DNA from 4 places in the Vibrio sp. ED004 genome. Region 3 is predicted to be linked to each of the others. Evidence: predicted binding sites of a transcription regulator. Region 3 holds the regulator's gene; each other region holds the start of a gene.
The links. Region 3 encodes CRP, which controls carbon source genes, mostly activating them, when cyclic AMP is high. Its sites were predicted from a motif close to TGTGANNNNNNTCACA; they were not measured.
Positions count from the first base shown of each region.

Region 1: ITG10_RS02020 (ROK family protein) is a predicted target of CRP. The motif match lies at 2,663-2,678, and genes of this name have one in related genera.
Region 2: malT (HTH-type transcriptional regulator MalT) is a predicted target of CRP. The motif match lies at 4,469-4,484, and genes of this name have one in related genera.
Region 4: recB (exodeoxyribonuclease V subunit beta) is a predicted target of CRP. The motif match lies at 2,868-2,883, and genes of this name have one in related genera.

Region 1 is NZ_CP066149.1:481,875-490,111, reverse strand. It holds gene ITG10_RS02030 (DUF6363 domain-containing protein) at 1-855, shown strand, start outside; gene pyk (pyruvate kinase) at 989-2,434, opposite strand; gene ITG10_RS02020 (ROK family protein) at 2,754-3,971, shown strand; gene ITG10_RS02015 (chemotaxis protein CheV) at 4,139-5,080, shown strand; partial or broken gene tnpA (IS200/IS605 family transposase) at 5,477-5,910, shown strand; gene ITG10_RS02005 (error-prone DNA polymerase) at 6,012-8,237, opposite strand, start outside.
Region 2 is NZ_CP066150.1:522,693-530,929, forward strand. It holds gene ITG10_RS19915 (DUF368 domain-containing protein) at 89-1,009, opposite strand; gene malT (HTH-type transcriptional regulator MalT) at 1,571-4,279, opposite strand; gene ITG10_RS19925 (glycogen/starch/alpha-glucan phosphorylase) at 4,847-7,300, shown strand; gene malQ (4-alpha-glucanotransferase) at 7,489-8,237, shown strand, end outside.
Region 3 is NZ_CP066149.1:1,397,397-1,405,633, reverse strand. It holds gene ITG10_RS06330 (aspartate aminotransferase family protein) at 1-260, shown strand, start outside; gene astA (arginine N-succinyltransferase) at 368-1,387, shown strand; gene astD (succinylglutamate-semialdehyde dehydrogenase) at 1,427-2,884, shown strand; gene ITG10_RS06315 (DUF1338 domain-containing protein) at 3,099-3,890, shown strand; gene crp (cAMP-activated global transcriptional regulator CRP) at 4,076-4,708, opposite strand; gene ITG10_RS06305 (phosphoribulokinase) at 4,948-5,817, opposite strand; gene ITG10_RS06300 (YheU family protein) at 5,895-6,107, opposite strand; gene ITG10_RS06295 (hydrolase) at 6,237-7,229, opposite strand; gene ITG10_RS06290 (TIGR02444 family protein) at 7,524-7,994, opposite strand; gene ITG10_RS06285 (ABC transporter ATP-binding protein) at 7,991-8,237, opposite strand, start outside.
Region 4 is NZ_CP066149.1:2,607,065-2,615,301, forward strand. It holds gene recC (exodeoxyribonuclease V subunit gamma) at 1-2,518, shown strand, start outside; gene recB (exodeoxyribonuclease V subunit beta) at 2,980-6,654, shown strand; gene recD (exodeoxyribonuclease V subunit alpha) at 6,654-8,237, shown strand, end outside.

The DNA of each region.
Region 1 (8,237 bases), 920 kb from region 3:
CTGGACCTTGATTTAGGGCGACAAACCCTAGGCGACCGCCATTTCTATGCGGCAGTGACAGACTCTAAAGATCTACGCGATCACTACTTCCCGTTATTGGGAGAAGATTGGTACAAGGTGATGATTGCCACCTGTGCGATTCCTCGTTTATACAATGATGAGATCTTCATCGGCGACAGTGCTTATGTTGACGGTGGTGTGTCTGCTTGTATCCCAGTTCAAGAAGCCTGGCGTAGGCAAGCTCGCTCTATTGTTGTGATTCGTACTGAACCTGTGGTCGAGGAGGGAAGTGAACTCTTGGTTGAGGCTCCTAATCGCAGTACCTCAGTGAAAGCGCCTAAACCTATATCTGCGGAAGAGCTGGAATGGTTCAGAGAGTCTTTCGACAGTGTTCAAGATCACTGGCAACAGAAAGTAGAACAATGGAAAACTGATTGGACTTCTTTCTTCCAGCAGCAAATTCTTCGTTCTAAAGAGCAGAAGCGCGACCGTGGACATTTGGACCTGCTCAATGGTGGTCGATGGTTATTTGGTGCTGACGATATCTACCGCTTAAGTCATCTAATCGGTGATAAATTTGATTCAGGCTTGGCAGACATGTTGATGGTGCACTATCAAACATACTCCTTAACTCAGGACTTTTTAAACTCTCCGCCGGACGATGCGTTCGTGGTGCAGATAGCACCTAGCAAACCACTAAAGTCGAGTTCATTAATGAGTGATAAAGAAGACTTGTTGCATGATTACGACCTAGGACTAGAAGCTGGTTACCGATTTGTCGAAACCTATACCTCAACAAAGAATGCGCGCAATTCACACATACCAAAGTTAGCAACCAGTGCCGCGGATAAGTGATATTTTAAATTGGCAAATTAACGTGTGGTTAGCTCACTCTATTCAAAAAGAAAAAGGGTTATTGAACTTGGTTCAATAACCCTTTTTTGTGCTTACTAACTTGTTATGTATGTAAACCTTTAGTGTTCAGAGATTAGGTGACCGGTAAGATTCTCATACAGTTGGTTGAGCCCGCGACATCCATAATATCGCCTTGAGTGACGATCACTAAGTCACCAAACTTGAGGTGTCCCGCCTCTTTCAGACAAGCAAGGGTAGATAGTGCAATATCAAAACTGTCTTCGGCTTCAGTTTCGAAGTAGATAGGTGTCACGCCACGGTACAGAGTACAGCGATTTAGCGTTCCTTCGTTACGAGACAGCGCGTAGATAGGCATGTCGGCACTGAGTCGTGACATCATCAAAGCTGTGCGCCCTGACTCGGTAAGCGTCACCACGCCCTTGATGCCTTCCATGTGGTTGGCAGAGTAGATGGTTGCCATCGAAACGGTTTCTTCTGCCGTCACAAAGGTTCGGTCAATACGGTAATTCGATTGGTTGATGCCCGCCATCTTTTCAGCACCGATACACACTTCGGCCATGGATTTCACTGTCTCGACTGGGTAAGCACCCGCAGCGGTTTCACCTGAAAGCATCACGGCATCGGTACCATCTAATACCGCGTTAGCAACGTCCATTACTTCGGCACGGGTTGGCATTGGTGCGGAGATCATCGATTCCATCATTTGAGTTGCAGTGATCACTGTTCGGTTAAGCGCTCTAGCACGGCGTATAAGCTGTTTTTGTACCCCGACCAATTCTGGGTCGCCTATTTCCACTCCGAGGTCACCACGGGCCACCATGACCACATCTGAGGCCATTATGATGTCATCCATGTTCTCTACGGTCGCAACTGTCTCTGCTCGCTCGACTTTAGCCACTAGGTGAGCCTCTAGCCCTGCCTCTCGTGCTAATTGGCGAGCGTAGTGCATGTCTTCACCGTTACGTGGGAAAGAGACAGCTAAGTAATCGACTTGAATTTGAGCGGCGGTGACGATGTCTCGCTTGTCTTTGTCGGTCAGTGCCTCTGCAGAAAGGCCTCCCCCTTTTTTGTTGATGCCTTTGTTGTTCGAGAGAGGGCCACCAATAATCACTTCGGTATGAACGCGACAACCTTCGACTTTGGTTACTTTGAGTTGAACACGACCATCGTCAAGCAACAGGATATCGCCGGCGGATACGTCGTTAGGCAGTTCTTTATAATCCAGGCCAACAGCTTCTTGGTTACCTTCGCCTAAACCTAGGCTGCTATCGAGAGTGAACAGGTCGCCCACGGCAAGTTGGATTTTGCCATCTTTGAATGTTGACACACGAATCTTGGGACCTTGTAAGTCTCCGAGAATGGCGATTTGAGTGCCGAGTCTTTTTGCTATCGCTCTGACTTTTTCCGCGCGTTGGATGTGGTCGTCGCTGCTGCCGTGAGAAAAGTTCATACGGACGATATTGGCACCGGCTTTGATGATTTCTTCAAGCACGTTACCTTTATCTGTTGAAGGGCCTAGCGTTGTGACGATTTTCGTTTTTCTTAATTCGGCTGTCATGAATACTCCTAGAGTGAGACCAAGTAATCTTTTACAAGACTGAATTAAGTATATGCATTAATTGATAATTTATTGGGAGCTAGGAAGATATTTCTGTATTTACTGATATTTATTGTACTTAGTACTCAAGCGCGATGTTTTTTTGTGAAAATTAAGTCTCGATTTATCGATGTGGGTGTTAATTTTCCTCGAACTGTTTGACTCGATACACAAAGATTCATGTATATACGTGATACTGGTCACGGCGATATACCAAGTGACTTCACAATTACTTCGCAAAGTAAAAAAATTACCTCGTTGATGATTTCTGGAGCGTAAAATGTACATGGCTCAACCGGGCCATATTGATCATATCAAACAGGTCAATGCTGGTCGTGTATATAAACTAATTGACCTTAAAGGTCCTATTTCTCGTATCGATCTGTCCAAGCAAAGTGAGTTGGCTCCGGCGAGTATTACTAAAATTACCCGTGAACTCATTGAAGCTCACCTTATTCACGAAACCACGGTTCAAGAAGCCACGACTCGTGGGCGTCCTGCTGTCGGTCTGCAAACCAATAACGAAGGTTGGCAATTTTTATCGATGCGTCTTGGTCGTGGTTACCTCACGATAGCGCTCCATGAATTGGGCGGCGATGTGCTTATCGATACCAAAATTGATATTCACGAACGTGACCAAGATGATGTGCTGGCACGTCTTCTCCATGAAATCGATGAGTTCTTCCAAACCTATGCCGAGCAACTCGACAGGGTAACGAGCATTGCCATCACACTGCCAGGTCTGGTGAATTCAGAGCAGGGTATTGTGTTGCAAATGCCGCATTACAACGTTGAAAACTTAGCGTTGGGTCCGGAGATCTACAAAGAAACCGGTCTACCAGTCTTTATTGCCAATGACACCCGAGCTTGGGCATTAGCAGAGAAGCTGTTTGGTAACTCACAAGACAACGACAACTCTGTTCTTATCTCAATTCACCATGGTTTAGGTGCTGGGATCATTCTTGATGGCCGCGTTCTGCAAGGGCGTCACGGTAACATCGGTGAACTGGGTCATATCCAGATCGATAAAGAGGGCAAGCTTTGTCATTGTGGTAACCGAGGCTGTTTAGAAACAGTGGCGAGTTCACAGGCGATCCGCGAGCAAGTGAAAGAGCGATTAGCCAATGGTGAAGAATCAACGCTTACTGTGTTTGAGGATGTCACGATTGAGCAAATCTGTGCTGCTGCGGCCGATGGCGATCCACTGGCTGTTGAAGTGATTGAACAGTTAGGCCGTTACCTAGGTTCTGCGATTGCGATTGTGATTAACCTATTCAACCCAGAGAAAATTTTGGTCGGTGGTGTTATCAATCAGGCGAAGAGCGTGTTGTACCCTGCGATTCAAAAGTGTATCGAAGAGCAGAGTTTATCGGTTTACCATCAAGACTTAGAGCTGGTGGAATCTCGATTCTATAAGCAGGCAACCATGCCAGGTGCTGCACTTATTAAGCAGGCCCTGTATGACGGCCAGCTGTTAATGAAAGTTATTGAAGGCTAACTCTTTTTCTCTTCTTTTAGCCTTACCCCGAACCTTTCCATGTACTTAAGCTTTGTATAACATCATTTGTTGTACTTAGTTTAAGCATTCTGTTCATTAGCGCTTTGCTTTAACCCATTGAAGTAGGCTATTGTAGCCACAGTTATTATTTGTCACTAAGGTGTTGTATGTCTGGCGTTTTAAATTCGGTTGATCAGAGAACCAAGCTAGTCGGTGAAAACCGCCTGGAGCTCTTATTATTCAGCTTAAATAGTCGTCAACTATTTGCGATTAACGTATTTAAAGTGAAAGAAGTCCTAAAAGTGCCTGTACTTACTCGCTTACCGGGCTCTCACCACCACATTACCGGTGTTGCTTCTCTACGTGGTGAATCGGTACCTGTGATTGACCTACGCAGTGCGATTGGGTTTCCGCCGTCACGTGCAGAGTCTCAAGAGAGCAACCTGATCATTACGGAATACAACCGAACCGTACAAGGTTTCTTGGTTGGACAAGTGCGTAATATCGTTAATACAACTTGGACTGAAATCCAGCCACCGCCAAAGACCACGGGTCGTGCAAACTACCTAACGGCTATCACGCATATTCAAGAAGAAGAGCAGCACAAAATCGTTGAGATCATCGATGTTGAAAAAGTGCTAGCAGAGATCATCGATTACGATGTGTCGATCTCTGAAGGCGTATTAGATGAGCAGTTAGCCAACGAAATGATTGGCCGCAACGTGCTTATCGTTGATGATTCTTCTACCGCACGTAACCAGATTAAAGGCACTTTATCGCAGCTTGGTTTAAACATTATTGAGTGTTGTGATGGCTTAGAAGCACTGAACCTACTTAAAAGGTGGTGCGATGAAGGCAAGGACATTAATCAAGAGATTTTGTTGATGATCACCGATGCCGAAATGCCTGAAATGGACGGTTATAAACTGACTCATGAAGTGCGTACTGACCCTAGAATGCATGACTTGTTTATCACGCTAAATACTTCATTAAGCGGAAGTTTTAATGAAGCCATGGTTGAGAAAGTAGGGTGTAATCGCTTTATTTCTAAATTCCAACCGGATCTCTTGGTTGAAGTCACTCAAGAGCGAATGCGCCAGATTTTATAATTAATGCAGCTGTACGGTTTGTTTTGAGTGACCTTATGGAAAGCGTTTGCTAATATTGACGAAGCATATTTTTCTTAACAAAATATGCTCAACTATTAGCGTAACTTTTCACTCACAATCTAAGGTAGTTCCTCTTAATGATATGGTTAACGTCTAAAGTCGTAATGACTTTGAGCTTATTACTATATAGGGAATTTAAGAAAAGACGTACGGAAGCTGACGTTGATGTATAACTCAACAATTTGAAATGAAGGGAAGCTGATGCTTCCCTTTTTCGTTTTCAGCCCTAAACCACCTACTTCAGTAGGTGGTTATCATTCAGTTTGGCTTTGCCTGTAGTTCTACCCATGTTAAATGCTCCCTTGATTTTTAGCGAAGTCAAAGAGGACAAATAACATGAGCAGATATAATCAAGCTTCCCACGTATTTTGGAGATGTCAATATCACATAGTGTGGACACCAAAGTATCGATTTAGGATTTTGAAAAACAATGTAGGTAAAGAAGTTTATCGATGTATAAACGTTTACTGTAATCAACTTGGATGTGAAGTCGTTGAATTAAACGTTCAAGTTGACCACGTGCACTTGGTAGTAAAAGTTCCGCCTAAGTTATCGATATCCAAGTTGATGGGCGTATTGAAAGGCAAAATAGCTTTAAAACTCTTTAGTAAATTTCCATATTTAAGGAGAAACAAACTCTGGGGTAACCACTTTTGGCAAGGGGCTATTTTGTCGATAGCGTAGGGGTTAATGAAGAAATCATTCGACGCTATGTAAGACATCAAGAGAAAAAAGAGCGCGTGGAGCAGCAGCAATTGGCGTTGGACTAAACAAAGGCCCCCTTTTAGGGGGCTCACATAAAGCCACCTTCTTTAGAAGGTGGTAATTTACTTCTAGCGTTTCAGTGCTTATGGGAGGGCGATTGGAATCGCTAATGAAAATCTCGTGATTTGGTTTTCAAACCAACAATTTCATCGGTAATATCGATGAGCTTCCCGGCAATCACGTGCACCACTTCCCCTTCCTTTTCTAGTATTCCTTGTACCTTTAATGCTTTAGCTGTGAGATAAGCTTGCTGTTGAGCACGCGCAGTGGCTCCCCATACCACCACGTTGATATTGCCAGTGCTGTCCTCCAGTGTGACAAAGGTGACACCTGCCGCAGTCCCCGGTGATTGCTTACCTGTAACTAGCCCGACAACGGTGACCATGGATTTGTGTCTTTGTTGTATCAAGTCTTTCATATGAGTAAATCGACCTAATCGGTTCGCTTCTTCTAGCAAAGTGATAGGGTGTTTGTTCAATGAAATCCCTACACTGGTGAAGTCCTCAAGTAAATCCTGCATCTCATTGGGTTTGTGCAATGTGTGTTCGCCATGCCCACCCTCAGTATCGTCATAGACTTGGCTAAACAGAGGTAGGTCAGAAGCAGAGTCCATTATCGCCCAGCGCGTCTGAAAACGGTCTCCCGAAACATTGTGCAGCGCGTTGGCTGATGCGAGCAACTCAATGTCCTTCTTATTCATCGATAGCTGTTTTACTTGGCTAGGGTGTCGATAACCAGAATGTGGGCGATTGGCAAGTACGCTCTGAATACCGTGCTCGCTCAAACCTTTGATTTGCCTCATCCCTAATCGGAGCGCCAAACCATTCTGGTGAGATATCACGGTGTGATCATCTTGTGAGGCATTCACACACACAGGAAGTACCTTCACATTGTGTCGCTGCGCATCTTGAACCAACTGCGAGGGGCTATAAAAGCCCATGGGTTGGCTATTCAACAAAGAAGTATAAAAGCACTCTGGGTAGTAGCGTTTCAACCAAGCTGAACAATAAGCTAATACCGCAAACGAAGCCGAGTGGCTTTCAGGGAAACCGTATTCACCAAAGCCACATATCTGTTTAAATATTTGTTCGGCAAACTCGGTTTCGTAGCCTCGTTTTTGCATGCCTTCGATGAGCTTGTTTTTGAACTTAAAGACATTGCCATTTTTCTTCCAAGCGGCCATTGCGCGTCTGAGCTGATCCGCCTCCCCCCCTGTGAAACCTGCGGCAACCATCGCGAGCTTAATCACTTGCTCTTGAAATATCGGTATGCCTAAAGTGCGCGAGAGTACTGATTCAACATCCTTAGATGGGTAGCTGATTGGCTCAATACCATCTCGACGCTTTAAGAATGGGTGCACCATATCACCTTGAATTGGTCCTGGACGTACGATCGCGATTTGAATCACTAGGTCGTAATAAGTTCTTGGTTTAAGCCTTGGTAGCATGCTCATTTGCGCTCGTGACTCAATTTGGAATATACCGACCGTGTCTGCTCTCTGAATCATGCCGTAAACCTGAGGATCATCCTTGAGACGAGTGATCTCTGCGATCGTTAACGAGCGACCATGAATACGCTGGATCAGGTCAAAGCATTTTCTAATCGCAGAGAGCATACCCAATGCGAGTACATCAACTTTAAGTAGCCCCAAGGTTTCAAGATCATCCTTATCCCATTGAATAATGGTGCGATCGTGCATCGCCGCATTTTCGACAGGAACCAATTCATACAGAGGGCCAGAAGAGATCACGAAGCCGCCCACATGCTGAGACAGATGACGTGGAAAGCCGATAATTTCATTCACTAAATGGATAAACTGCTGACCTTTCAAAGAATCTGGTTGCAGCCCCAATTGAGTGAGTTGAGCTTGCCAACCTAGGCTTTTGTCTCTGCGATTGGTGTTCTTAATGAAGTAATCAAGCTGGGTTTCTTGCAGCCCTAATGCTTTTCCTACATCCCTTACCGCGCTTTTAAAGCGATAAGAAATGACCGTAGCAGCAAGCGCAGCACGTTCTCTACCGTATTTTTTGTAGATGTATTGAATGACTTCTTCACGGCGCTCGTGTTCAAAATCGACATCAATATCAGGCGGCTCGTCACGCTCTTTACTGATGAAGCGTTCAAACAGCACCGAGATTTGTCTTGGGTCGACAGAGGTGATTTCTAAGCAGTAACAGACCACGGAATTAGCCGCTGACCCTCGACCTTGGTAAAGAATGCCTTGGCTTTTGGCAAAAATCACGATGTCGTGGATCGTGAGAAAAAAGAAAGGGTAGTCGAGCTCGCCAATCAGCCCCAACTCTTTATCTATGATTTGTTGAATGTCATTAGG
Region 2 (8,237 bases), on a different replicon from region 3:
CATAAGCTTCGCTTTGATTCATTTCACAAGGTGCATCGCTATCTGAGCTCGGCACCCTAAATGCTAACTTAAGCACGTTTGTTAGATATTAGTCAGCATTACGCTCTGCAAACTTTTCTAAACCTAGCACTAGCGCGATAGCCACCAACATCATGATCACCGATAAAGTGAGCTGAGAAGGTTGAGACGTTACCGCTTCGAAATTGAACGGAGATAGGTTCTCTTGAATCAGTGGCACTTGCTCACCTTTCGAGTTGATGCGCCAGCTGATGGTCTCTTTCCAAGGCCAGATCTTAGGCAGCGTACCGATCATCAAACCTGTTAAGAATACCAATGTGAAATCGCGGAATGAGCGCAATAACCAAGAAAGTACGTGCGAGAAGGTCAGTAGGCCGATCACACAGCCACCAAGGAATAGGGCAAGTACATCGATTTGAAACGATTTAACAGCGCCAAGCACTGGGCCATACATACCAATCAGAAGCAGAATAAAGCTGCCTGAAATTCCCGGTAGAATCATCGCGCAGATCGCAATCGCACCCGCAATGAGAACGTTGATGCTGGTCGGTTCCATTTGTAGCGGCTTAAGCACGGTAATGCTGTAAGCGAAAGCAACGCCAAGCAGCAAAAACACGAATCGAATCATATCGCGCTTCTCTACTTGCTTAAGAATATGGAAAACCGACACCAAGATCAGGCCGAAAAAGAAAGACCACAGCGGAACAGGGTGGGTGACCAATAACCAAGAAATCAGTTTTGCGAATGTCGCAATGCTGGTGAATACGCCTGCGAACAGTGAAATTAGGAAGAAACCATTGATGTGATTAAACGCGGCTTTGAAGCCTTCGCGTTTCCATAAGCCAAGTACGCTAGGGTTAATTCTTCGAATGCTTTCTAGCAGCGTATCGTAGATACCAGTGATGAATGCGATGGTTCCGCCCGACACGCCAGGGACAACATCGGCTGCGCCCATTGCCATGCCTTTGAAAAAAGTACTTAAGTAGTTCATTGCTTCATAGAGTTGAGGATGATTTTGTGCAGTATACAAACTTTAGTGTAAAAAAAGTATGAATATGCTTTTGGGGAAGGGCTTTTATTACTCTATTAATTGTAAGGCAATAAGTTGAAGTGAATATTTGCCTAACATTTAGATAACAACCACTTAGTGATTTATCATTAAGAACAGAGATGAAACTGATCTCTTATCAATATTGCATCTTGGTTGCATTATGCAAATGCACTTTGCAATTCGCATGATGGATTAACGGTTTTTATGCGATGCAGGGCTTATAAAACGTCGAATAAAAGTTGGCACGCTAACTGCATTATATACATTGACCCTTCTTAAGCCGAGGGTCACCTAGCCAACTGACGTTGTTAGTGAACTTATAATTTGTTCACAAATATATAGAGCCAATCGCGATTATTGCGGTTGGCTATTTTTTTGCCTGTCGTTTGGCCATCTCTAATTTCTATCGCTTATTCCCCAATCTCCAAGCGGAAAAAAAGCCAGCCACCATCGGTGACTAGCTTATGTTTTCTCGAATCAATCTTGAATCGTGAACCTGTTTTAGTACCCCATCAACTGCAGCAAGTTCTCTGCCGTGCTGATTGCTTCTTTACGGTTAGCAATATTGAGCTTTTGGTAAAGGTTACGAATGTGAGTCTTGATCGTGGTACCCGCTACATCGAGTTCTTGAGCGATCTGCTCATTACTGAATCCTGAATAGATCAGACCAAGTACTTGCCATTCACGCTGTGTGAGTGGGCTAGTACGCACCAGTTCAGGAATGTTTGGGTGATTAACCAAGTTCTCAACAAAGTCTTCATCGAAGTGAACCGAACGGCTACGTTGGGTGGTCGAGATATCTTTCATGATCTGCTGAGCACGGTGGCGTTCTAAATCGCCCAGACCTGGTTTGTTGCTCAACTTATCTAGGATATGCCCGATAGTCCCACCGTCGACTAAGAAGTTACCGACCATACCGGTTTGGTTGGTCATGTGTAGGGCTTCTTCTAGCAATACGCGCGCACTGTCTTCATCGTTGATCTGGGTGCGTAATACCGCTTCAACGATCAAGTTGCGGTTGGTGTCTGTAATCAGGTGTGAACGTTGGGCTTCACTCTTAAGGAAAGTCAGCGCTTCTTCCGCGTCTTCATATTGCTCAAGGATGATGTGAGCACGAACGATGTTTCGCCACTGAAGTTGGCAGAAGTGGTTGCTTGCCGATTCAGGTCGAACAGCCACACTCAGCCAATCACGAATGGCTTCTTTATCGCCTTTTACTTGCCAAAATAGGATCAGAGAAAGAGAAGCGTTCGCCGTCCAGTCTACATGGTAGGTGGATTGGCGTAATAGGTGCTGAATCTGGTCGATAAATTTCGACGCTTTATCTATCTCGCCGCGGCTCAATGAAATACGAGCCAGCATCGAATAGCTGTGCAGGTGCTTACTTGGTGAGTGGTGGCCAAGGATATCTAAGCCTTTGTAGCAACACTCTTCCGCTTCATCTAGTCGGTTCCAACACCAGAAGATCTGAGCGCGAACACGCAGCAAAAATTCATGCAGAGGCACGTATTGAAGCTGATGCTCTTCAATCAATTTGAACGCACTGTCTTGTAGCTCGAAGGCTGCTTGAACATAACCTTGAGCAATCAAGATTTCGCTTTGTTGCAGAATCGCCCACAGAGCCTGATGGTAAACCTGATACTGACGTGCAAGTTTTTCTGTTTGTTGCATCATCGGTAGTGCGCGGCTTAGGTTACCCATTACGTGATTCACTTCGCCCACAACCGAGGTTGCGACAATGCGGCTACGATAAACGGTGGTGTTCAGTTGGCTCAACGAAAGCTCAGCCAGTTCTAATGCTTTTTCAGGTTCATTGCTGTTAATGGCAACTTGTGCACGTAAGGCGTTGTATTGGCCTTGCTGCTGAGTATCGAGTTCAATGTTTCGAGCTTGATATTGAGTCTCAGCCTCTTCCAACAAAGTACCCACTTGATCATAACGGTGCTGACTTTGTGCAAGCCATGCACGCAACATGGACAGTTTAGGCTCACTGTAAAGTTGATCGGTAGTCAGTTGTTTGATCGCCATCTCTAGTGATGAAAGCTCACCTTGGTTGAACATCGGCCAACCGTGTTCAGTCAGGATTTGAATGATCAGTTCTGGATCTTCAGCGCGTTGCGCATGTCGTAAAGCTTGGTGTGGTGTGTTCTGTTTTATCCACGCTTTTGCAGCACTTCGATGAAGTTCAGCTTCTTGCTGAGGAATTCGAGCTTGGCGCTCATGTGCGAGGAATTCACCAAACAAGTTATGGAAGCGATACCAGTTCTTTTCACCTTCAAGAGGGTAGATGAATAAACCAAATCGGTTGAGTGACTCGATCATCCCTAGCGCGTCTTCACGTTGTGTAAGTGCACATACAAGCTCATCGTTGAAGTGATCAAGCACAGAACATTGCATCAAGAACTGTCGGGTTTCTTTGTCTAGCAGGTCGAATACTTCTTCAACCAAGTAGTCCCAAAGATGGGCGTGGTTAAAGTGAGAGAACGACTCTGCGGACTGTGCAAGGGTGCGTTTTTGGTGCTGTGCTTGTAGCGCGATAAGTTGCAATGCAGAAGGCCAACCCTCTACATAACTACAGATGCTATCTGCCGTGGTGTCATCAATGCCATCCGCTACGCGTTGGTTGAAAAAGCGTGTGGTTTCTTCGGTATCAAACGCCAACGAATCATTACCTAATTCGATCATTAAGTCACGAACGCGTAGGTTTGCTGTACCAAGCGGTGGCGTACCTCGACTGGTGACAACCAAGGTTAGGTTGTCGGGCATGTGTTTGAGGAAGAAGCGCATGGCTTCGTGGATGTCGTCATTGTTGACCAAGTGATAGTCATCCAACACCAGAAAACACTCGTGATGGAATTCCGACATCTCGGCGAACACTTCACTCAATAAAGAAAGCAGTGATGAAAACTGTCGTTTTTCTGCCAGTTTCTGGGCATTAGGACAGGCATTTTGAGTCGCTTTATTAAGTGATTGAAGTAGGTAGTTGATAAAGCGGAAGGCATCGTTGTCACTATCATCAATGCTGTACCAACCCACATTGGGTTTATCTATCAACCATTGTGCAGCCATGGTGGTTTTGCCGTAGCCCGCAGGAGAGCGGAATAACACAAGCTTATAGCAATCTGCATTGTGAAGCAGATCGAGAACCCTAGGTCGTAGGATTGCATTATGTAAGCGGCCGGGACGAGTCAGTTTCGAAGGGATCCACATATCGAAGTTTTACACCTATTCCGTGGCTATGTTCTGGAATATCCCAATCTATCGTTGAGTGCACTCCAATGACACTAGCCTAATTACTTAAGTCTTTACTCATACTACGTGAAGCAAAACGTTACCGACTATGATCCTCCTCAGAAACCTTGCGCTCCTGCATGTTTTTGGGTGTCTACGCCCTTTATTTGAGACCTTGCTCACATTAAGGGTTGGTTTGGGAATGTGACTTCGTTCATCTCTACACGGGAATCTATGCAAAAGATGAGAGCTAGAAATTATTTTCGTGATCTGAATATCAGATTTGACAATGACTTTCATTTGGTTAAATAAAAGTCACATCAATTGAAGTTAAGTTATCGAACGGGAGCTTGTGATCTTAGTCACTTCAAGTTTTTGTTCGAAGTCAGAACATGAGAGTCAGATCACTAACCCTAAGTCGGTACGCCCCCTACGCCCTCCCATCTACTCCTAGTCAGTTGCGTTAGCGGGAGGATGTTTAGTTTATGGTGACCATGCACGATATGTCACAGATGAATTAGAACTATTAAAAGCGAGATTTCTGAAATGAAACCAACTCAGCAAAAAACTTTCGATAAAGTGTCATTCCAAGAGAGTGTTAAGAAACATTTATCTGCAACCTACGCAACAACCGTTGAAACAGCAGACAGCCGTTCATGGTATCTAGCAATGGGTCGTGCTCTTGCAGAGCTAACGACTTTTGACCTGCTAGAAACTGAAAATGATGAAAAAATTAAGAACGCGAAGAGCGTTAACTACCTATCACTAGAGTTTTTGATTGGTCGTCTAACAGGTAACAACCTGATCAGCATGGGTCTGTACGAACAGATCACTCATGCCATGGAAGAGTTAGGTCAAAACCTAACTGATCTTCTAGAAGAAGAACGCGACCCATCATTAGGTAATGGTGGCCTTGGTCGTCTAGCCGCTTGTTTCATGGATTCTTGTGCCGCTCAAGAATACCCAACAGTAGGCTACGGTCTTCACTACGAGTACGGCCTATTCAAGCAATCTTTCCAAGATGGTCGTCAACAAGAAGCACCTGACGCATGGCGTGGTGTTGAAGGTTACCCATGGGAAGTCGCTCGTCCAGAACTAGCACAGCACATTGGTTTCTACGGTCACGTTGAAGTTGAATACATCGACGGTAAAGAAGTACGTACTTGGGTTCCAGGTATGGAAGTGAAAGCAATGCCTTGGGATCTGCCTATCGTAGGTTACGAGTCAAACACGGTTTACCCGCTGCGTCTTTGGGAGTGTCAGGCAATTGCACCATTCTCACTAGCAAGCTTTAACAACGGTGATTACTTCGAAGCGCAACACTCGCTAATCGATGCAGGTAACATCACTAAGGTTCTTTACCCGAACGACAACCACGAGAAAGGTAAGACACTGCGTCTAATGCAGCAGTACTTCCACTCAGCAGCATCGGTTCGCGATATTCTACGTCGCCACGAAGCAGCAGGTTTCTCTTTAGAAGATCTGCCTAAGCAAGAAACGATTCAGCTTAATGATACGCACCCAACGATCGCTATCCCTGAATTGATGCGCATCCTGATTGATGAGAAAGGTTTAACTTGGGACCAAGCTTGGGAAATCAGTGCTCATACGTTCGCATACACGAACCACACACTACTTCCTGAAGCGCTAGAGACTTGGTCTGAATCTCTGATCAACCGTCTTCTTCCACGTCACATGGAAATCATCTTTGAAATCAACCACCGCTTCATGCAAGAAGTTCGTAAGATGTGGCCTGGTGACGGTGAGAAGCAAGCGAAGCTTTCTATCATCCAAGAAGGTTTCCACCGTATGGTTCGCATGGCAAACCTGTGTGTGATTGGTTCTTACAAAGTAAACGGTGTAGCTGCACTTCACTCTCAATTGGTTAAGAAAGACTTGTTCCCTGAGTTCAACGAAATCTTCCCAGGCAAATTGACTAACGTAACGAACGGCATCACGCCACGTCGTTGGTTGAAGTTCTGTAACCCAGGTCTATCTACGCTAATCACTGGCAAGATCGGTACTGAGTGGCCTGCAAAACTTGAGCAGCTTGAAGGCATCGCTAAGTTTGCTACAGACGCGAAATTCCAAAAAGAATTCATGGCTGTTAAGAAAGAAAACAAACAGCGCCTTGCTGATTGGGTTCAAGAGAACATGGGTATCGAGCTAGATACTAACGCTATCTTCGACGTGCAAATTAAACGTCTACACGAATACAAGCGTCAACACTTAGATTTGCTACACATTCTATCTCTGTACCACCGTATTCTTAACGAACCTGGTTTCGAGTGTGAGCCACGCGTATGTTTCTTCGCAGCGAAAGCAGCACCGGGTTACCACCTAGCAAAAGAAATCATCTTCGCGGTTAACAAGATTGCAGAGAAGATCAACAACGATCCTCGCATCGGTAACAAGCTTAAAGTGGTATTCATCCCTGACTACCGTGTAAGCATGGCTGAAATCATCATCCCTGCAGCAGACGTTTCTCAGCAAATCTCACTGGCTGGTAAAGAAGCATCGGGTACGGGCAACATGAAGATGGCTCTAAACGGCGCTCTAACTATCGGTACGATGGATGGTGCAAACGTTGAGATCCGTGAAGAAGTTGGCGATGAAAACATCTACATCTTCGGCCTAGACGTTGATGGTGTTGTTGCATTGAAAGCTCAGGGTTACAACCCATACGATTACTACAATGCAGACCCGCTACTGAAAGCATCTCTAGACCTATTGACTGGCGATGAGTTTTCTCCAGGTCAACCAGGCCTTCTGCGTGCAACGTTTGACAGCCTACTAGACGGCGGTGACCCATACCTATGTCTTGCTGACTTTGCTTCTTATGTGAAGGCGCACGAAGAGATGGGCACGCAATACAAAGACCAAGCAGGTTGGGCTAAGAAAGCGATTCTTAACACAGCATTGGTTGGTAAGTTCACATCAGACCGCTCAATCCGCGACTACGTGAACAACATCTGGAAGCTAGAAGCGGTTAACCGTTAATACTTTCAAAGTAGCCAAGGCAGTTTCTGCCTTGGCTCAATTAGCTTGTGAGCAAACGAAAGGCTTAAAGGTTTGTCGTTTATAAACAAGCTGCTTACAAACCGATTGTCACAAGCTAATTGATTAGTAAAAATTTAAATTAACAACCCTACAAAATAGAAAGCGTCAGAACGTTTTCGGAGAGAGCGATGAAAGAACAGACCGTATTAAAACAAGTCGCAGAAATGGCAAACATTGCCGACAGTTACGTTAGTGCGTGGGGCGATGAAGCACAAGTATCAGACGAGACGATCACGTCTCTATTGGCTTCGTTGGGCTACGATACAAGCAGCGATGATGCATTGCTTAAGTCAGCAGAAAGAAAACACAAAAAAGATGTACTAGACCCAGTTCTTGTCTTGCGTGACGGTGAGCCAGTAGAAGTGGCGCTTAACCTAGGTGTAAGTGCTCGTGAAAGTGAGTTCAGCTGGCGCTTAGAAACCGAGCAAGGAGAGGTACTTGAAGGCTATCTTCAATCTCAAGTCGTTCGTGACGAGCGTGCCGAGGGTGGCCCTTTAGTGTTTGCATTGCCAAGTAATTTGGCATGGGGTTACCACAAGCTCATTGTGAGCCGTAAGCGCCGTAAGAAGCCTTACGAGATGACACTGATTATTACGCCAAAAGCATGTTTCAAGCAGTCGCCAATCGAGCAAGGCAAAAAGCTTTGGGGACCAAGCGTTCAACTTTACACACTAAGAACTCAGCACAACTGGGGTATTGGTGATTTCGGTGACCTAAAACAGCTTGTTGCGGATATCGCATCTCGCGGTGGTGATTTCGTTGGTCTAAACCCAATTCACTCATTGTTCCCTGCGAACCCTGAAGGTGCGAGCCCATACAGCCCGTCTTCTCGTCGCTGGTTGAACATTCTATACATTGATGTGAGTTCAGTTCCTGA
Region 3 (8,237 bases):
GCGATGGCCTAGCGAAGATTAACGATAAGTACCAAATTTTCAGTGAAGTTCGTGGTAAAGGCCTATTGCTAGGTGCTGCACTCAACGACGAATGGCAAGGACGTGCACGTGACGTATTAGTAGCAGCAGGCGAACAAGGCTTGATGGTACTGGTTGCGGGTACAAACGTGGTTCGTTTTACTCCATCGCTGGTTATCACTACACAAGAAATTGAAGAAGGCTTATCAAAACTAGACAAAGCAATCGCTACGCTAGTTTAGCCTGAGCGGCGTCATAGGAATGATCGCCACTAGAGCGATCCCATGACGTTCTGCTAAAGGCCCAAGCTTCTGGTTTTGGGCCTATTTTGCATCTGGAGGGAATATTGATGCTAGTTGTTCGCCCAATAAAACTATCTGATTACGATGCGCTGCATACCTGCGCCGTTGAGTCAGGACATGGATTCACATCTCTTCCGGTTAACGAAGAACTGTTAACTAACCGTATTACTCACTCTGAATACAGCTTTGCCAAACAAGACGTGACTGAACCCGGTGACGAAGGCTACCTAATGGTTGGCTTCGACACTGAAACCGGTGAAGTTGCGGGTACCACAGGCATTGAAGCTTCAATTGGTTGGGATGTTCCATTTTACTCTTACCATATCAGTAAAGTGGTTCACTCATCGCAAAAGCTTGGCGTGAATAACGTCGTGAAGCTGCTGACTTTCGGTAACAACTACACGGGATGCAGTGAGATTTGTACGCTGTTCTTGCGTCCGGCTTTCCGTGGTGGATTGAATGGCCGTTTGATGTCGAAGTGTCGCTTCTTGATCATGTCTGAGCACCCTGAGCGTTTCTCGAAAACGATTTTTGCTGAGATGCGTGGTGTATCGGATGCAGAAGGCAATTCTCCTTTCTGGCAATGGCTGCAAGAGCATTTCTTCTCGATTGATTTCACGCTTGCCGATTACCTAACCGGTATTGGCAAGAAAGGCTTCATTGCTGACCTAATGCCAAAGCTACCTATCTACGTGAACCTACTGAGCAAAGAAGCTCAGGCGGTGATTGGAGAGGTACATGACAATACACGTCCTGCACTTAAGTTGCTGGAGCGTGAAGGTTTCACTAACCGTGGTTATGTCGACATCTTTGATGCGGGCCCGACGGTTGAGTGTGATCTTAGAAACATCGAATCGGTGCGTCACTCAATTCGAGCACAGGTTCAAATTGCAGAGCACTCTAGCTCTAAAGACTTCCTAATTGGTAATACCTCGTTTGAGAACTTCCGCGCAGTAGCCGCGAAAGGTGCGTATGACCAAGCAAGCGACACAGTGATTTTATCACCTGAAGTAGCAAGCGCTCTTGAAGTAAAAGAAGGCGAATACGTTCGCATGTTGGCTCAATAAGAGCGGCGATTATCTGTCGAAGATTTTAAGGATAGAAGTATGACTCAGTGGATAGCAGGACAATGGGTGGCAGGTCAAGGTGACGCCATGACATCAGTAAGCCCATACAACAACGAAGTAGTGTGGCAAGGTGATAGTGCAACACCAGCACAGGTTGAATCTGCAGTAGCAGCGGCTCGTGAAGCGTTTCTAGTTTGGAAAAAGCTGAGCTTTGCTGAGCGCGAAGCGATCGTGTTGAAGTTCGCAGAAAAAGTGAAAGAGAACAGCGAAGAGATCGCGCAAATTATCGCAAAAGAGACGGGTAAGCCTATTTGGGAAACTCGCACTGAAGCGGGCGCGATGGCAGGTAAGATCGCTATCTCTATCCGTGCTTACCACGAGCGTACTGGTGAAGCTTCACGTGAAGCGGCAGGCAACCAAATCGTACTTCGTCACCGTCCATTGGGCGTGATGGCGGTATTTGGTCCTTACAACTTCCCAGGTCACCTACCTAACGGTCATATTGTTCCAGCTCTGCTATCGGGCAACACCGTAGTATTCAAACCTTCAGAGCAGACGCCTTGGACGGGTGAGTTCGCAATGAAGCTATGGCAAGAAGCGGGTCTTCCTGCTGGCGTAATCAACCTAGTGCAAGGCGCTAAAGAGACTGGCATCGCACTGGCTGACGCTAAAGGTCTTGATGGCGTGCTATTTACGGGTAGTGCCAATACGGGTCATATCCTGCACCGCCAATTCGCGGGTCAACCGGGCAAGATGCTGGCACTAGAAATGGGCGGCAACAACCCTATGGTGATCAGTGACCAATACGGTGATGCGGACGCAACGGTATACACCATTATCCAATCGGCGTTCATCAGTGCAGGTCAACGTTGTACATGTGCTCGTCGCCTGTATGTTCCTGTTGGTGAGAAGGGCGACCTACTGATCGATAAGCTGGTCGCGGCTACGCAAAAGATTCGTGTTGATCAGCCTTTTGCTGAGCCTGCACCATTCATGGGCCCACAGATCTCAGAAGCCGCTGCTAAGTTTATTTTAGATGCACAAGCGAATCTGCAATCGCTAGGTGGTGTAAGCCTAGTAGAAGCAAAAGCGGGTGAAGCGGCGTTTGTTTCTCCGGGTATTATTGATGCCACCAACATTGCTGAACTACCAGATGAAGAGTACTTCGGTCCATTGCTACAAGTGGTTCGTTACCAGTCACTTGAGCAAGCGGTTAAACTAGCTAATGACACACGCTTTGGTTTGTCTGCTGGTCTAGTATCGACAGACGATTCTGAATGGGAATACTTCGTTGACCATATCCGCGCGGGTATTGTTAACCGTAACCGCCAACTCACAGGCGCAAGTGGTGATGCACCATTTGGTGGTCCGGGTGCTTCTGGCAACCTACGCCCAAGTGCTTACTATGCGGCGGACTACTGTGCTTACCCAATGGCTTCAATGGAAGGTGGTGAAACTCAACTGCCAGCTACGTTTAGCCCAGGTATCGAGCTGTAGTTTAGATTGATATTGAGCTAAGGCTCATTCATTAGTTATGAGATAAGGAAGCGGCGTATCGCTTCCTTATTTTAACCACGCTCAGCATCAAGATTGGGCGGTAGATAATAATAGAACAAGTATGTCACAGGCTGATGGCTGCTGACTCTATGTCCAGCCTCTCCCTTTCTAATCCATATTACTAGCTTGCTAGAACCTCTGACAAGGAGTCACCATGACGCCCGATCTACTCTTTAAATCACTATGGGATGATTACATTCATAGGCTTTGTCCATCGGCTGAGAAAGTACACCACTTGCTGAAGGAAGATGAAGCGCTGATTAACGATCATATTGCACTGCGTACTTTCAATGTAGCTCCGCTGGGTATTGAAACACTGGCTAAGCCTTTTCTTGAGCTAGGTTATAAAGCGTGTGGCGATTACTTATTTGAGAGCAAGAAGCTAGTCGCGAAGCATTACGAGCATCCAGATCTAAAACAGCCGAAAGTGTTCATCAGTGAGTTGAAGGTAGAAGAGTGCTCAAGTGAGCTACAACAGATCGTTGCTAAGCTCGTTGAGCAAGTCGATGCAAGCAAGCTGCAAGGTCATGAATTCCTGTTTGGCGGACGCCTTTGGGATTTAAGCTTCGCAGATTTCCAAGTGCTGGCAAAAGAGAGTGAATACGCGTCTTGGTTAGCGGCCCATGGTTACGGTGCCAACCACTTTACGGTGAGCGTAAATCAACTTAACGCCTTTGATGAAGTTCAGGCCGTGAATGACTATCTGATCGAATCGGGTTTCACTATCAATGCATCTGGTGGTGAGGTTAAAGGCTCTCCAGAGGTCTTATTAGAGCAATCATCAACAATGGCAGACAAAGTCCCAGTTTCATTTGTTGAAGGCAATGAGATGATTCCTGGAGGCTTCTATGAGTTCGCTAAGCGTTATGCGATGGCGAATGGTGAGCTTTACACCGGCTTTGTTGCGGCATCGGCGGACAAGATCTTCGAAAGCACTAACGGTTAAAGAAAGATTCGAGCACGAGCTTTGCCCTAAAGATGCGGGTACGCTTCGCTTCGAGAGTGTTTGCGTTTGGAAGTTGTAATTGTTCCATTCGCATCTCGCATCTGCTCTGTAAATCTTATAGATAATAAAAAAGCCACCAAATTTGCATTTGGTGGCTTTCAAATTTTTGGCTCAGTTAATCGAGATTAACGAGTGCCGTATACCACGATAGTTTTACCGTGTGCAGAAATTAGGTTCTGCTCTTCTAGCATCTTCAAGATACGACCTACTGTCTCACGAGAACAACCAACGATCTGGCCAATCTCTTGACGAGTGATCTTGATTTGCATGCCGTCAGGGTGAGTCATTGCATCTGGCTGTTTCGCTAGGTTTAGTAGCGTTTGAGCGATACGACCTGTTACGTCAAGGAACGCTAAGTCACCAACCTTTTGGCTAGTTACTTGTAGGCGGCTTGCCATTTGCGCTGAAAGGCGCATCAGGATGTCTGGGTTCACTTGGATAAGTTGACGGAATTTCTTGAAAGAAATTTCAGCTACTTCACAAGGAGATTTAGCACGAACCCAAGCAGTACGCTCTTGGTCTTCTTCGAACAAGCCTAGCTCACCGATGAAGTCGCCTTGGTTTAGGTAAGAAAGAATCATTTCCTTACCTTCTTCGTCTTTGATAAGAACTGCCACAGAACCTTTAACGATGTAGTACAAGGTTTCTGCCTTTTCACCAGCATGAATCAAAGTACTTTTTGAAGGGTACTTATGAATATGACAGTGTGAAAGGAACCACTCTAATGTTGGATCGGTTTGAGGTTTACCTAGAACCATAATATCTCACTTCCTCTGCAGGGTATGCTTGCCGCTTTCCGTATTTTAGCTAAGCCTGGATTGACTTGTAGGATAAGAGCACTCGTTGAGCGCTGCAAGCTATCTTGTGTTTCGTTTAAGAATAGTATCCTTTTTCAGGTACTATTTCTTGATTTTAATCGTGACCAAGCTACGATTTTTTACGCAAAATTGTGCACATGATCACGGTATGAAAAGTAATCAACCAGAATGTCGTTTTGTTAACCTATTTTTCCGGTTTCGATGAGTTGTTGTAGGATTGGCCTTACAATGAGCTCCATAGCAAAACTCATCTTGCCCCCTGGCACCACTAGCGTGTTATGACGAGACATAAATGAGCCGTCAATCATTGCCAAAAGGTAAGGGAAATCGACGTTTTTGATGCCACGCAAACGTATAACTACGAAGCTTTCGTCTAAACTTGGAATCCCTTTGGCGTTGAGTGGGTTCGATGTATCTACGGTTGGAACACGCTGAAAGTTGATATGCGTACGTGAAAACTGCGGGGTAATATAGTTAAGGTAATCATCCATTGAACGTACAATAGAGTCCATTACCGCTTCGCGAGAGTGGCCACGATCGCGTGTGTCACGAACGAATTTCTGAATCCATTCTAGGTTTACGATAGGCACCATGCCAATCAGCAGATCGACGTGTTGAGAGACATTGATATCGCCATCAACGACACCGCCGTGCAGGCCCTCGTAAAACATCACATCGGAATTTTCAGGGATATCTTGCCATGGCGTGAAGGTGCCCGGCATTTGATTATAAGGAACAGCTTCATCGAAGGTGTGTAGGTAACTACGTACTTTACCGGTGCCTTCGTTCCCGTATTGACGGAAGAACTCTTCTAATGCACCAAAGTCGTTGGCTTGTGGACCAAAGTAGCTAATGTGCTTACCTTGCTCGCGCGCCTTGCGGATCTCGACATCCATTTCTGGTCGAGTGAATCGGTGGAAACTATCCCCTTCTACCCAAGCAGCCTTCACGTCCATCATATTGAACATTTTGCGGAAGGCTTCTGAGGTAGTGGTGGTGCCGGCTCCAGATGAACCCGTCACCGCAATAATTGGATGTTTAGCGGACATGACAACCCTTGTCGTTTGAGTAACTTACTTGTTAGCAATCGTTTTCCACTATAACACGGCTCCTTTCTAAGCGCAGCCTAGAAGCGTTTTGTCACCTGGATATCAACGGTCTCGTGCAGTTCGGAAAACACGATGCTCACGTCACCAGAAGCTAATTGATGTTTCACCTGATCAATCTTGCTTTGCAGTGAGATCTCAACGTCGCCATAGTCTGTGCCTTCACGCAGCACGAATTCTTTGATGAGGTTTTCCAGTGTCTCTGGCGCGATGTCTTGCCATGGGATGATCATAAATACTTCTCTCTTTTATGTTCATTGATATGTTGATGAGTGTGTCTAGTGATGTTTTTAGTACAATCCCAATTTGGGGCTGCGCTATCTTACCAAGGTTTCGCGTTTATATTTAGCAAGGCTTCGTCGTTATGCTGAACCTTGGATACTCTCATAATACGCAGGTAAGGCTTCCTCTAACCAGAATCGTGGTTTGAGTGTGCTACCAGTGATAAATCCTACATGGCCGCCTTTCTGAAATAGGCGATAATCGATGTTATCCGGTAGAACGAATTTTGGAATCACATCATCGGTCATGAAAGGATCGTCTTTGGCGTGAATGATCTGTGTCGGTAGTTTGATTTTATTGAGCTTAGGAAGAGCGGAGCACTGTGCGTAGTAGTCTTGCGCGTTTTTGAAGCCGTGCAGGGGCGCAGTAATTCGTTCATCAAACTCATACAGCTTGTCGATCTTCTTGATGGATTCAGCCGTGATGCCGAGTTTCTCTTGCAACAGCTTCACCTTTTTCAACGCATTCGATTTGAGTGAATTAAGCAGGTACTTCTTATAGAGCTTCGAGAATCCGCGTTCTATGCGACTTGAACAACAGGCCAAGTCAAAGGGGGCGGAGACTATTGTTGCTGCTGACAACAGTGGGTCATCTGCGTATTCCGCCAAATAGTTTGCCAACATGTTTCCTCCCAAGGAGATGCCAACCGCCACCTTTGGGTTATTGGGAAACTGAGCGTGTAGATGCCTGAGGAAGAAGCGAGCGTCTTCAACTTCACCGGAGTGATATGCGCGAGCCAAGCGATTCGGTTTTCCGCTACAGCCTCTAAAGTGCATCATCACCGACAGCCAACCATCTTTAGCAAACGCATTCATTAGTCCATTGGCATAAGGGCTCTCAAAACTGCCTTCCAAACCGTGGAACAGCACGAATATCGGTTTGTTCTTTATATCGTCACTATTTGGATTGTCGCCATCTGGCGATTCGCTCCAAGCAAGGTCTAGAAAGTCACCATCGGGTGTTTCTAAGGTTTGCCATTGCGGGTTGAACAACGCCTGCTTTCTAATAAATCGTGGCACTAAGGTTTGTAAGTGCGGATTAGATAGACCAGCTGCTGCGGTAAATATTGTCATAAAACAGTCCATGCTTCTTTTATGGGCTTTGGTAAAGTGTTGAGCTTTTAGCAGAACGCCCACGTTTTTATTTGAGCTTGGTTGATTCTCGGCATAAGCGCAAGGGTTTCACTGATACGGGCAACAAAAATATGTCATGGGTAACTGATTGAATAATATCGGAGTTAGGCTTGTTACTTACTATATAAGTGGCGTGTTCTACCAATAGTATGTACCCGTTATGCTGTAAACATCGATAACGATAGAGCTCAGACAAGCTTTGATCTTGATTGAATAAAAGGGAAAGGAAACGGGTTAGGGCTGAGGTGCTGGTTCAGAAAATGCGTCATAGAGGTTTTCAGCCCCAAGTAAACGGCAGTATTGAAATGCGAGAGGCGATTGCTGATTGGTGTACAACTCTAGGGAGTTAATACAATCGACGAGATCGGACTGCTGTTGTTTCTCAAGCTGCAATTCAAACTGTAAGGCTTCACGGTAGAGTGAATCCACAACGTGTGCCTTGAGGTGCTTGCGCAGCTCTCGATAACTATGGAGCAAGGTTTCAGAGCGGCTTAAGCACTGTTGTACTTTGTGCCACTCTTCTTCCGCAAAGGAGAGTTGCTGCTCATCAAGCCATTTTAGAAGCAGCAGTAGATTGACGTTGCCGTGGAACTGGTTTTGCAAAGCTAAGCACGCATCCTTTACACCGCGCACACTGTAATACTGAAGGCTAAATTGCCATAGTCGTTCCAGTGTTAGTGATATTGGGGCGTGCTCTGGGCTCATAAGCTATCCATATCCTGTTCCATCTGCTCAAGCTCTTCTTGAGTGGACATCCAATCCATTTCAACTTCTTCTAGCTGTGATTTACTGCTCGCTTGTAGAGCGAGTACTTTATTCAGTTTAGCCTTATTTTCAGCTTCATACAGTGAAGTGTCTGATAATTCTTGCTCGGCTTCTTCAAGAGCCTGCGTCAGCTTATCCATCTGCTTTTCAAATTGAGTCAGCTTTTTACGCAGTGGCGCAGTC
Region 4 (8,237 bases), 1.2 Mb from region 3:
AGATAACCTGTTCTTACTGTCTCAATCAGACAGTGAAGAGCACGAGTTCTTTATTGATGTTGAGAGAGACAGTCTGCTGCATCAACTGCAAGCCGATATTCTCCAGTTAGAAGAACATCAAGATGATCACATCTTAGATTCCAGCAACCACAAACAAGTGGTTGAACTGGGTGATCGCTCGTTGACTGTGCATGCTTGTCACAGCCCAATGCGCGAGGTGGAAGTTCTTCATGACCAGCTATTGGCGATGTTTGATGCCGATCCGACACTAAAACCACGCGATATCATCGTAATGGTGTCTGACATTAATGCTTATAGCCCAGCGATTCAGGCTGTATTTGGTAATGCTCCGGGCGAGCGTTATATCCCTTACTCGATCTCTGATAGAACCGCAGACCAAGAAAGCCCAATTCTGACCGCCTTCATGCAGTTGGTCGCGCTACCGAATACGCGCTGCTTAGCCTCTGAGTTGCTAGAACTATTAGAAATTCCTGCGATGATGGCACGCTTTGGTATTGATGAATTCCAATTTGAGCAAGCCAAGCAATGGGTTGAAGAAGCGGGCATTCGTTGGGGTGTTGACGCTTCAACGGCGACAGAATTTGATCTACCTGCGACCAAGCAAAACACTTGGCTATTCGGTATCCAGCGCATGCTCTTAGGCTATGCGATGTCGGATTCCGCAGGTTTGTTTGAAACCGAACACTCTCCGATTGCTGCTTATAACGAAGTTCAAGGCATTAACGCCGAACTTGCTGGTAAGTTAGCGCACTTTATCGATCGCATTGCTCATTACCGTCAACGCTTAACTGAAACACAACCTATCGATATGTGGCGTGAAACCTTGCTGCAAATGATTGATGATTTCTTTGCGGTTGAGCTAGAAGGTGAGGTGGTGCTTAAGTCGATTCGTGATGCACTTTCGCAACTGAACGAACAGCTTGATGATGCCTTGTACGAACAAGAACTGTCGCCAAGCATTATCTACCAGTACCTCAATAATAAGTTATCTGGCGCGCGCATTAGCCAGCGCTTCTTAGCTGGCCAAGTTAACTTTTGTACCTTGATGCCGATGCGTTCTATTCCGTTCAAAACCGTCTGTTTGTTAGGCATGAATGATGGTGTTTACCCTCGCTCAATGCCGCCAGAAGGTTTTGATCTAATGAACGGACGCACACGACCTGGCGATCGTTCTCGCCGTGATGATGACCGCTACCTATTCTTAGAGGCGATGTTGTCAGCGCAAGAATGTTTATACATCAGCTATGTCGGCCGCTCGATTCAAGATAATACCGAGCGAGTGCCGTCGGTATTGGTTTCAGAGTTGATCGAGTACTGCCAGCAGAACTACTGCTTAAGTGAAGACCAAGCGTTGCCAAGCGATGATTCTGGTATCAACCTGACTCAAGCGATCAGCTTTGAACACACCATGACACCGTTCAGCCCTGCTGCGTTTACTCAAGGTGATGCGAGCCATGTGCTGAGTTACGCCAAAGAGTGGCTTCCAGCGGCTAACCGTTCCGGTGAACGCAGTGGTGAATTCAATCGTGCATTGGATGACTATTTGTTGGGTGCGACGTACCCGTTAGAACTCGATTTGGTTGAATTACAGCGTTTTTGGCGTTTGCCAGTGCAGTACTTCTTTAATCGCCGTCTAAAAGTGGTGTTTGAGCCGCCACTTCCTGTGATGGAAGACGATGAGCCATTTGTACTTAATGGTTTAGAGAGTTTCCAACTTAAGGATGCTTTGCTGCAAGTGTTACTGGACCACCCTGAAGGCGCAGACGAAGCCGTTCGATTGTTTGTCTCTGAGCAAAAAGCACAGGGTCGTTTACCGGTCGGCGCCTTTGGTGATATCGAATTTGAAACCAACCGTGTTCAAGCGGAAGACTTAGCCAAAGAGATTCGATTTGTGAGCGGATCACCGCAACAAGATCTCGAAGTGAATATCGAATTTGATGTGTTAGGCGAAGGCAAACCTGTTCGTTTGATGGGTTGGTTAACTCAAAACTATCAATCAGGTCTAGTGCGTTTCCGTAGCGGTAAAATACGCTCTCAAGATTATTTGGCCGCGTGGATTGATCATCTATGTTGTGCAGTGATGGGGCACGGAAAAACGACCCATATTATTGGCTACGACAGAAAAGAGGGCGTGGTTCACCAAACGCTACAACCTATCGGCGATGCGCAGCAGGCGAAGAGCTTGTTGGCTGAATTAGTGCGACTGTTTTATCAAGGCATGACTGCACCATTGCCTTATTTTCCGAAAACCGCATTGGCTGGTGTTGAAGCGGGCTTTAGTCGTGGTAAGTGGGTCGATGACGAAGAAAAGTCACTTAAGAAAATGGCTGATACCTTTAATGACAGCTTCGCCTTTACGGGCGAGGGCAGAGATACTTACATCTCTCGAATTTGGCCTAAGTGGGATGATGAACTGGCTGCTGAGTCGCGTATGTATTCAACGCTTGTGTTACAGGCCACAAGACTTGCCGCTGCCGATCTTGAAGATCAGGAATAATCGGCAGTGATCAGCAAGATCGCCAATGATACTAACGTCAAAGAGATGTGCTTGAATAAAGGCATGGAAAATAAAGAGTTAGATGTAAATTTGGAGTGCTTGACTTATCAAAAGGTTAGAGATAATCGAGGTATAAGTTTAGTAAAAGTGATAGATAGTGACTTGCGGGAAGTCAGGGTACAGGAAATAAAGTGGCCGCCAGTAAATCATTATTAGTGTAGGGCGTTCGCTGTACGGCCACAGGTCAGAGGGACCATTATTCTGTGGTTCAAAGTAACGCATGAGTATAAAACTCGAATCGCGCTCCTGAACTCGTGGGCGCATAGTAGCGAGGCGATCTGAATTGATCCGTGAGAGAGATCGCACTAACTATTAACAAATCAGCGTAGGACGTAAATTGAATGACGTTTTCCACGCTAGGTCACATTTGTAACAACACATTTATCAGAAGGCAGTAAGGCATGACGACCACAAGCAGTGTTCAGGTAATCGCTCCACAGACACTCGATACCATGACGTTTCCACTTCATGGCGCGCGTTTAATTGAAGCATCGGCGGGTACTGGTAAAACATTCACCATTGCTGGCTTGTACTTACGCCTACTGCTCGGACATGGTACGGCAGCACCACAAGGTGAGCTCGCGGAAGCTACGCGACATCATGAGCCGCTAACCGTAGACCAAATTTTGGTGGTGACCTTTACTGAAGCAGCAACGGCAGAGCTACGTGATCGTATTCGCGCGCGAATCCATGATGCACGCATTGCGTTTGCTCGCGGGCAAAGTGACGACCCAGTAATTGCTCCTTTGTTACAAGCTATCGATGATCATGCTGGCGCGGCGAAAACTCTGCTCAATGCTGAAAGGCAAATGGATGAAGCGGCGGTCTACACCATTCATGGCTTCTGTCAGAGAATGTTGACTCAGAATGCCTTCGAGTCTGGAAGCCGTTTTGATAATGAATTTGTGACCGATGAAAGCCATCTGAAAGCACAAGTGGTTGCCGACTATTGGCGTAAACAGTTTTATCCGTTGCCCATTCAACTTGCAGGTGAGGTGCGAAATATTTGGGGCTCTCCCGCTTCGTTATTGGCTGACGTAAATCGCTATCTGACGGGGTCTCCGCTGAAATTGACGGTAGATGCGATGTCGGGTGACTTGCAAACTCTGCACAATCAAAACTTAGATAAAGTGAAGCAGCTTAAAGCGTTGTGGTGTGAATCCGAAGCGGACTTTTTGGCTCTGATTTCAGGTTCAGATGTGAACAAGCGCAGCTACACCAAGAAGTCTTTGCCTACTTGGTTAGAAGCGGTAACAGCATGGGCACAGAGCGACACTCATGATTACCAGTTTCCAGATAAATTAGAGAAGTTCTCTCAAGCAACCCTAATTGAAAAAACACCAAAAGGCACCGCACCTCAGCATGCCGTTTTCGAAGCGATTGAAGATTTCTTAAATCACCCAGCCGACTTGAAAGCCCCATTGTTGGCGCATGCGATTACTCACTGTCGAACTATGCTAGCCAAGGCGAAACAGCAAAAGCAGTGGCTATCATTTGATGACTTGTTGACCCAGTTATCTGCGTCGATTGATGTCGATGAGCAATCCTTGCTGGTGGAAAGAATTCGCACACTCTACCCAGTTGCGATGATCGATGAATTCCAAGATACCGACCCGCTGCAATACAGTATTTTTAGCCGAATCTATCTCGATAACCCGCAGTGCGGCTTGTTTATGATCGGTGACCCGAAGCAGGCTATTTATGGCTTCCGTGGCGCAGATATCTTTACCTATATCAAGGCGAGAAACCAAGTTAGTGCTCACTACACCTTAGGCACTAACTGGCGTTCAAGTGCCGATATGGTCAGTGCAGTAAACCAAGTGTTTATGAATTCGGACAGTCCGTTTATCTACGACCAAGACATTCCATTTTTGCCTGTTGCTGCGAGTCCATCGGCCGATAAACGGCAATGGGTGATGAACGGAGAAACTCAGCGCGCACTTACCTTTTGGCTGCAAGAGGCTGAAGACAAGCCGTTACCAAAGGGTGAATATCATAAGGCGATGGCTGAGGCGACGGCGAGTCAAATTCAAACCATTCTGACCGCTTCTCAAAACCAGCAAGCTTATTTTGATAACGGCAAAAAACAACATGCCGTGAATGCGGGTGATATTGCTGTCTTGGTTCGAACCGGCAGTGAAGGCCGTCTAATCAAGAACGCTCTGTCTGAACAGGGTATCGCGAGTGTGTATTTGTCGAACCGAGACAGTGTGTTCACCAGCTTAGTCGCACAAGATATTCAACGCCTGCTACAAGCGGTACTGACACCTGAAAATGATCGTGCATTGCGCGCGAGTTTAGCCTCTGAGCTGTTTGCTCTGGATGCGGCATCATTGGATGAACTCAACAACGATGAAGTGGTGTGGGAAAACGTCGTTAACGAATTTCGTGAGTATCGTAAGTTGTGGCTACAGCGTGGCGTGCTGCCAATGCTGCGCAGCGTGATTAGCAAGCGACATCTCGCGGAACGCTTGCTGGAAGAAGAAAATGGTGAGCGCTCACTTACTGATTTGATGCACATAGGCGAATTGCTGCAACAGGCAAGACAAGAGCTTGATAGCGATTATGGCTTGCTGCGCTGGTTAGCAGAAGCGATCTCAGATGCGCAAAATGGTCTAGGCGGCAGTGAAGACGACATTCAACGTCTTGAATCAGAGAGAAACTTGGTTCAAATCGTTACCATTCATAAGTCGAAAGGTTTGGAATATGACTTAGTATTTCTGCCATTTGTCGCGAGTTATCGAGAAGCGAGTGAAGGCAAATTCTACGATCATGATTCAGATACCACAGTACTGGATATTACAGGTAGTGACAGTGCCTTAGCTCAAGCGGATAAAGAGCGATTGGCGGAAGATCTACGCCTGATTTATGTAGCTCTGACTCGTGCAGTTTATGGCTGTTTTATTGGTATGGCGCCACTGCGTAAAGGGCGTTCAACCAAAGAACCGACAGGCGTGCATTTGAGTGCGATGGGCTACTTGGTTCAAAATGGTCAAGAGCAGGGTATTGCCGAATTGCATCAAGCTCTAGCGGCAATTGAAGGCAAAAATTCAAGTGTGCTGTTAGCCGAAACACCAACCGCTCACGAGCAAGTGTTTGTACAAACAGAGCAAGTGAGTGAAGACTTACATGCTAATGAACTCAAGGCTTCAATCGACCGAGCTTGGCGAATCACCAGCTACTCGGGGCTTGTAAAGCAAGGCAGTCACGGTGCGAGTCATGACGCGACTATTGAGGTGTCTGGCTTTGATATTGACTCGGCTGATGAACAGGATGAGTCTGAGTTGATTGAACCTGAACGCTCTATCTTTACGTTCCCACGTGGTGCTCGCCCAGGTACTTTCTTGCACACCTTGTTTGAGGATGTTGAGTTTACCGAGCCAGCAACCAGCGAACATAACACGCAAGTAATTACTCACTTATTAGAGTCTGAACAATACGAACTAGAGTGGCTACCTGTGCTTCAGCAACTGGTCGATACCGTTCTTAACACAGCATTGGATGGCAAGAACTTAAAGCTAAGTGAGAAAGATTCGACGCAACGCTTAGTTGAGATGGAGTTCTTACTACCGATCGAAGTATTGGCCGCATCTGAACTGAATCAAACCATTCAATATCATGATCCATTATCGGCCAAAGCGGGCGACCTAGGTTTCCAAACTGTGCAAGGTATGCTGAAAGGCTTCATCGATTTAGTGTTCGAGCATCAAGGTAAATACTATGTACTTGACTGGAAATCGAATCATTTAGGTGATGATGTTGCCGTCTACCATGGTGAGGCATTGAAATCGGCGATGGCCGACCACCGTTATGACCTGCAATATCAAATTTATGCATTGGCGCTGCACCGTTTCTTACGTAGTCGTGTTGCGAATTACAGCTATGAACAACATTTTGGTGGTGTTTATTACTTGTTCTTGCGAGGCATGGACGGCCAATCTCAGCAGGGCATTTTCTCGGCTAAACCAACACTGGCGTTACTTGATGAAATGGATCAATTGATTGACGGTAAAGTGATAGACAGACGTTCAGCACAACTGAATGACGATGAAACTGGACAGATGGGGCTTTTATAATGACAACAACGACCATTAATACCAGCATAGAAGCTGCGAACACGGTGAAGCCCGTTTCACTTATTCCTGAGCAACTTATGGATGTACTCAAGTTTCTTGCGGATAAGGGTTCGATTCGTCAGTTGGATTATCAATTTGCCCGTTTTATTGCTCAGCAATCCACGAGTCACTCTCAAGAGATCGGCTTTCTCGCTGGGGTAGTAAGCCATGAATTAGGCAAAGGGCACATTTGTACTCAGCTTATACAAGCTCAAACAGCAGATTTAGCTCAGTTACTCGGTTTTTACGGTGAAACGGCACTGCAATTGAACCAAAAATTGTTAGGCATTGACTGGGTGACGGTACTTCAATCGTCAAACCTAGTAGGCACAACCAATGACTGTGTTAAGCCGCTGATGTTTGATGGACAGCGTGTCTACTTACAGCGTTATTGGAACTACGAGGTGGTACTGGCAAACACGTTAAACCGTTTAAGTAAGCCAGTTGAGTTTAATGTTGAACAGAAGAAGGCGCTGACAGAAACGCTCAATCAGCTCTTTGCTCGCAGTTATCATTTTCTGTTTAACGCTTTAGCGAAGGCTGAAGCAAACCAACAAACGTCTCAGGTATTACGCCAACAGCTGGTGTGTGATCATCTTGATATTGTCGATGAGCAATCTTTGAATTGGGGTGCAATTGACCAAGCAATTGTTCAAGCCAAGCAAGTGATCGATTTAGATGTACTGGATAGCCTAGTGCCCTTATCTGTTTGCTTGAATTGGCAAAAAGTAGCGGCAGCGGTGGCGTTAAGTCGTCGCTTCGCAGTGATTTCTGGTGGGCCGGGTACCGGTAAAACGACCACGGTAACCAAATTACTGTCGGCGATGGTCGAGCAATCACTAAGCCAAGGCAAAACACCAACGATTAAGCTAGTTGCACCAACAGGTAAAGCGGCGGCACGTTTAACAGAATCGATTGGTAAAGCGATTGAGCAACTGCCTTTAGAGCCTGAAGTAAAAGACAACATACCAACGGAATCGAGCACCTTACACAGATTACTCGGCGCGATTCCTAATCGAGCGGAATTTAGACACAACCGACGTAATCCACTTCACCTTGATATCTTGGTGGTGGATGAGGCATCGATGGTTGATTTGTCGATGATGTATAAGCTGGTGGATGCACTTCCTGAACACGCAAGGCTTATCTTGTTGGGAGATAAAGACCAACTGGCTTCCGTTGAAGCTGGCGCGGTGTTGGGTGATATCTGCTCGTTTAATTCAACAGGCTACAGCACAGCGCAAGGTAACTTGATTGCGGAGATGACAGGCTTTGATGCGATAGCTAAACCCAGACAGGCCAAAGCAGGATCGGCTAATCCTCCTGCGATTGCAGATAGCTTGTGTATGCTGCAGAAGAGTTACCGTTTTGATGCGCGTTCAGGTATCGGACAGTTGGCAAAAGCGATCAATAACGGCTCTGCTAATCAGGTCGATCAAGTGTTTGCGAAAGGGTTTAAGGATATCGAAAATCATCCCTTGTCGAGTGACAGCTATAACTTGATGCTGCGTACTTTAGTCAATGAGTATGGTGCGTATCTCAAT